One region of the Peribacillus sp. NPDC101480 genome, then DNA from elsewhere that is predicted to be linked to it. Evidence: riboswitches for the same ligand, from Rfam matches in the RefSeq annotation. Region 1 holds a riboswitch; the other holds the start of a gene.
The links. Region 1 has a riboswitch for S-adenosylmethionine ahead of ACQKMF_RS22305 (methionine ABC transporter ATP-binding protein). Riboswitches for the same ligand answer to the same signal wherever they lie in the genome.

Region 1 (3,162 bases):
GCAGGGCTACTGCAAGGGAAACGCCGACCATATAAATCGTTTCAAGAAAGGCTTTATTAAGATCAGGTAAAATATTGACGATGGAATCAAGCAGTGACATGTTTTAACACCTCCACAGAACTGGAACGATTTTTTATATATTGCAATGCCGAATGAATTTGAGCGGCATCGCCTATTAACTCGATGATTAAAATGCCTAAAGGGACATCCTGGATATACTCAATTTTACCGTGTAAAATATTACCCTTTACTGAATGGGATTGGAGAGTATCCGAAAGGATCGACTCACCAGCGGTTTGCCCTTCGAATTGAATTTGAATGATCGTACCTTTACTTTCTTCAATCAAGTGCGGAGGGAGTGCGAAATCCAGAACACTGCTAATGAATTGCTTCGTTAACTCCTGCTTGGGCTGTGAAAATATTTCATAAACGGGACCTTCTTCAATTACACGGCCGTCCTGCATGACGGCGACACGGTGGCATAGTTCTTTGACCACTTCCATTTCATGTGTAATCAACACGATGGTGATGCCAAGCTTACTGCTTATCTTTTTCAATAATTGTAAAATCGCTTTTGTAGTTGTTGGATCAAGTGCTGAAGTCGCTTCATCACATAATAGTACAGTGGGGTCATTTGCTAAGGCACGGGCTATGCCTACCCGTTGCTTCTGTCCACCGCTAAGCTGCGCCGGATAGACATCTTTCTTATCGCTGAGCCCTACGATTTCCAACAATTCCAATACACGTAACCTGATTGCATCCTTCGATCGATGCGCGGCCTTTAAGGCGAAAGCGACATTTTCATAAACGGTTTTTGAACTGACCAGTGAAAAGTGTTGGAATATCATTCCGATTTTTTGACGTTGTTTACGAAGCTCTTTACTTGATAAAGAGGTTAAATCAATGCCGTCGATGATGATATTTCCACTTGTCGGACGTTCAAGCAAATTCAAGCAGCGGAGTAATGAGCTTTTTCCAGCTCCACTGTAGCCGACAATTCCATACACTTCGCCAGTTTGAATGGTTAAGGATACGTTATCCACTCCGATAACTCGGTTTTTCTTCGAGACGTATTCCTTTCGGACTGAACGGATTTCAATCATGAGCTTTCCCCCTTAAACATTAAAAAACTGCCCCTATCATTCAGAAAGAGGCAGCGAAATTATATCTCGTCTTATCTTTCAGAATGCAATCATTCTGCAGGAAGTGGCACCGTTCCCTAAGGGCGGTTGCCGGACATCACAGGGCCTGATCCCTCCGTCACTCTTGATAAGTAAATTATTATTTTAGAATATTTCAAGTTTTTTAATATAATCTATATTATTTGTAAAATCCGACAATGTCAATCGTTTCTGAAGTTTTTGGGGTGATTTTTATTATTAAAGTTTTGTAAGGTCCGTTAAAAAAGGGCTATTATACAAGAATCCAGCATTTACATCCAGGTTAATTATACCAACATTTCCTTGTCAAAAAGGTAAAGTGGTACTACATTTATTATAGTAAAGTTAAAAAAAGGAAGATAAAACTATTTTTGTACAATGATGGGGAGGCGATTGAATGATAGAAATTAAAACGATAAATGATGTGGTTTGTGTGCACGGGACTCCTGGCGGGAACAAGTCGGGGATGAGTGTTAATGTTTTTTTAACGGATGGACTATTGATAGATACTGGCGCACAGATTTTACTGGAAGAGCTTATTCCGTTCTATGAGTCCGCAGACTTCGACTCAGTGGCCCTGACTCACTATCATGAAGACCATACGGGGGGCGCTGCATGGATACAGGAACATAAAAAGGTGCCGCTTTTCATTCACCCGATGTCGGTTGAGGTTTGTGCAAAGGATGCTGTATATCCTGAATATCGCAAAATTTTCTGGGGGAAGAGAGACGCCTTTAAAGCTGAGCCGCTAGGGGAGGTCATTCATTCACGCACCCAAGCGTGGGAGCCGATTTTTACCCCCGGCCATGCGAAGGACCATATGGTGTATTTGAATAACAGTAATGGAGTGCTCTTTTCAGGAGACCTTTTCGTAACACCAAAGACAAAGCTTGTCTTACGGGAAGAGTCTATCCCGGTCATCATTGATTCCATAAAAAGATTACTTCAATATGACTTCGGGGAAGTGTTTTGCTGCCATGCTGGGCATGTCCCTGATGGAAAGGAAATGTTCAGGAAAAAGTTGGATTATTTGGAAAACCTCCAAGGTGAAATTTTACGCCTGCATTCTCAAGGGCTGACCGTTCATGAAATCCAGCAGGTCGTTTTACCGAATCGCTATCCCCTTATCGAGATATCTGGGCATGAATGGGATTCAGAGCATATCATTACATCGATATTAAACGAAAATATTTTGAGTGCCAGGGAGAATCGAACAATTTGAATGTTAACGGTCTGACTGATATAAAGGAGAGCTCTCCATAAGAGAGCCCACATCATTCATTTATTGATATTGGGATCTGTTTCATCATAAAAATCATGTGCTTCTTCGATGTTCTGAAGGTTAGCGACTTCATACACATTTCCGCCCGCCATTCCTTCATTGATGATACGGTCGATATCAAGGTAAACGGAGTCCTTGCCATCATATTCGGTATCCTTCAAAAATGTCATTTTTTCTTTATCCAAAATAAATCCCTCCTAGCCTTTTCTTTAGTTTAGGCAAAGGAGTTTTTTTTATTCTGTTTAGGGATTTCATGAATGTAAAGGCGGTTCATTCATATACATGGAAGATCATTAAATCATGTATCATGCTTTTAAGTTTGGCTTCATCTGTTTCGGAAGGCGGATTGGCTGTCCACTCGATGGATCCATCTTTATGATACAAGGCTTGGACTGCCTGCTTGTTGAAATAAAAGGAAATTTTCCATCCTGGCAGATTCTTATGCAGTGGTGTCCATTGAAAATGAGTAATCATATGTATTACCTCCATATATACAGTTTCTCATTTAATTATAATGGAAAACGGCAGCTGGAGGTGCTATTTAATTGTCAGGCTGGGAAAAGTTAATTCAATAAAAAGATTTTTTAAATGCAAAAGCCTGTTTGTTTCAATTTCCTCCTCATCGAATTGCATGGGCTTTGAGTTCACCTCGTATATGAAGAGCGATCCTGATTCGTCTTCCCCTATATCCATGGAAAACTCTCCGAGAAATCCGATTTT
Region 2 (3,162 bases), on a different contig from region 1:
ACATGGCACTGGAGGAACGGAAACGGATCTTTTGCCATTATCGGAGATGGTTTCACCGGGATCATCCGTACTCAGCGTACGGGGAAATGTACTTGAAAACGGAATGCCCCGTTATTTCCGCCGGCTGGCTGAAGGAGTTTTTGATGAAGAAGATTTGATTTTCCGTACGAAGGAGCTTTATGACTTCTTGGAATCAGCGTCCGGACAATATGACTTCGATCGTGACAGAGTGGTGGCATTAGGTTATTCTAATGGTGCAAACATAGCAGCAAGTTTGATGTTCCATTTCGAAGGGGCATTAAAAGGAGCGATTCTTCATCATCCAATGGTGCCTAGACGCGGGATTGCTTTGCCGTCCCTATCGGATATACCTGTATTCATTGCTGCAGGTAAAAACGATCCGATTTGCCCCGCAGCAGAAACTGATGAACTTAATCGGATTTTACTGCAAGCGGGTGCTGCGGTGGACGTTCACTGGGAAAATTACGGTCATCAGTTAACACGTTCAGAGGTTGATGCAGCAAGTTCATGGTTTCAAAAGAACTTTTTATAAGAATGAGAGGGATGAAGATGATTTCAGTAAATCCTGAAAGTCTTACAGAACGGGAAAATTATAAGTTTTTGACTGGAAGCATCATACCGAGACCAATAGCCCTGGTCACGACACAATCCGAAACCGGTACAATCAATATAGCGCCGTTCAGTTTTTTTAACATAGTCAGTTCCAATCCTCCGATGATTTCCATTTCTGTTCAACGGAAAGAAGGAGTTTTGAAGGACACGGCCCGAAATGCAATTCAAACAGGTGAATTCGTTGTTCATATCACTGATGAAGACAATGTTGCTGATGCAAATCGAACGGCCAAGGAACTCCCGTCTGACGAAAGTGAATTGGGTCTTACCAATTTCACTCAGGCTGTTAGTGATAAGGTGTCGGTACCAGGATTGCAAGAAGCGAAGGTACGCTTTGAATGCACATTGGAGCATGCGATACCTTTGGCAGGTTCCAAGAATAAACCTGGTTGTGATTTATTGATAGGGAAAATAGTCTGCTATCATATAGAGCAGGAGATTTACCATAATGGCCGAATTGACCAGAATGGGCTAAAACCTGTAGCAAGATTAGCGGGTCATACTTATACAAAACTAGGAGAATTATTTGAAATTGAAAGACCTTAAGGAATATAAGAAAAATGGCGTCATCTTTTAAGGTGTCGTCATTTTTTAAAAATTTTTCCCGGTTAGCATTATTTACAATTCTATAATGTAAGCGACTGTTCCAAAAACAAGTTCATATCTATGCCAAAGGTGCGTTGATCGTTTGGATTTTAAAGGAAGTCTTTACAAACCGAAACAAAACTTGACAATTTTTTCATAGATTGATAAAGTTATAAAAAAATAATTTCTTATCCAGAGAGGTGGAGGGACTGGCCCTATGAAACCTCAGCAACAGGTCTGCAATGACACTGTGCTAATTCCAGGGGGTGAAACCTTGATAGATAAGACCGTACGTGTTTATTTGTCAGTAACGCACTCTTTTTTAGAGTGCGTTTTCGTTTTTTCTGGATGCAAGATAAAGGAGAGTAAGAATGGAGAACAAAAGGAAGCATGATTTTCAAAGGAAAATGCAGGCACGGCATATAATAATGCTATCGCTTGGCGGGGTGATTGGAACAGGTTTATTCTTAAGTTCGGGTTATACGATTCAACAGGCAGGCCCGTTTGGCACCATCCTTTCGTATCTGATTGGGGCATTAGTGGTTTATCTAGTCATGCTATGTCTAGGGGAACTGGCAGTACATATGCCCGAGACAGGTGCGTTTCATAGCTACTCAGCTAAATACATAGGTCCTGGGACAGGGTATACAGTAGCCTGGTTGTATTGGCTAACTTGGACAGTTGCACTTGGTTCGGAATTCACGGCTGCAGGATTGTTGATGCAGAGATGGTTTCCATCAATCAATGTCTGGATATGGAGTGCACTATTTGCCATATTGGTTTTGGCATTAAATGCGTGGACCGTTAAATTTTTCGCTGAATCCGAATTCTGGTTTGCGTCTATAAAGGTATTTGCCATTGTGATTTTCATTATTTTGGGAGCAGCGGCAATGCTAGGTTTCATTCCAATAATTCATTCACAATCCGCTCCGTTATTCTCCAATTTTACAAGTGAAGGTTTATTTCCGAATGGTGCTTTTGCCATTATAATGACGATGCTTGCGGTGAATTTCGCATTCTCTGGAACTGAATTAATTGGAATTGCAGCTGGAGAAACTGTGAATCCAGAAAAAACGATACCAAAGGCAATCCGTATGACATTATGGAGATTGATTATCTTTTTTGTAGGAACCATCGTTGTATTATCCGCATTATTGCCTATTTCGGATGCAAGCGTATTAGAAAGCCCCTTTGTGGCAGTTCTTGAACGGATTGGTGTGCCATATGCAGCGGATATTATGAACTTTGTTATATTAACTGCCATTTTGTCTGCTGCAAACTCAGGACTGTATGCGGCATCCAGAATGCTTTGGTCACTTGCAGATAAGGAAACTATATCACCAATATTTGCAAAATTGACAAAACGGGGAGTTCCGATAAATGCAGTCCTTTTCAGTATGTTGGGCGGCTGCTTAGCCCTGTTTTCGAGTATTATTGCACCGGATACTGTTTACATAGTGCTTGTATCCATTTCTGGACTAGCCGTTGTTGTAGTTTGGATGAGTATTAGCATGTCGCAATTTCTATTTCGCAGACGATATATAAACGAAGGAAATTCAGTAAATGACTTAGCTTATCGAACGCCATTATATCCACTCGTACCAATCGTTTCTTTTATGCTATGCCTAGCTTCTTGCATAGGAATTGCATTTGATCCTACACAACGAATTGCACTATATTGTGGCATTCCATTTATTTTGATTTGCTATGGAAGTTATTATCTGACACAAAACCATAAAGAAAAGAGGAGTAGATCATGAACATTAAAACTAACCCAATTGACGCTATTTTACGAGATCATTCAGTCATGATTTTAGACGGAGCTTTAGCTACAGAGCTAGAGAGGCATGGATGTGATTTGGACGACCCGCTCTGGTCTGCACGTGTATTACTTGAAAATCCAGAAGTGATTTATCAAGTGCATTCTGACTATTTTCGTGCTGG

Region 2: another riboswitch for S-adenosylmethionine. It lies ahead of mmuP (S-methylmethionine permease); the one in region 1 lies ahead of ACQKMF_RS22305 (methionine ABC transporter ATP-binding protein).

What each region holds. Positions count from the first base shown of each region.
Region 1 covers NZ_JBNNSB010000007.1:305,573-308,734, forward strand. Annotated here, with positions in the region: gene ACQKMF_RS22300 (methionine ABC transporter permease) at 1-100, opposite strand, end outside; gene ACQKMF_RS22305 (methionine ABC transporter ATP-binding protein) at 87-1,103, opposite strand; SAM riboswitch class I at 1,172-1,276, opposite strand; gene ACQKMF_RS22310 (MBL fold metallo-hydrolase) at 1,558-2,382, shown strand; gene ACQKMF_RS22315 (hypothetical protein) at 2,439-2,627, opposite strand; gene ACQKMF_RS22320 (YheE family protein) at 2,713-2,916, opposite strand; gene ACQKMF_RS22325 (YheC/YheD family protein) at 2,980-3,162, opposite strand, start outside.
Region 2 covers NZ_JBNNSB010000005.1:320,523-323,684, reverse strand. Annotated here, with positions in the region: gene ACQKMF_RS18620 (alpha/beta hydrolase) at 1-553, shown strand, start outside; gene ACQKMF_RS18615 (flavin reductase family protein) at 571-1,179, shown strand; SAM riboswitch class I at 1,404-1,506, shown strand; gene mmuP (S-methylmethionine permease) at 1,590-2,978, shown strand; gene mmuM (homocysteine S-methyltransferase) at 2,975-3,162, shown strand, end outside.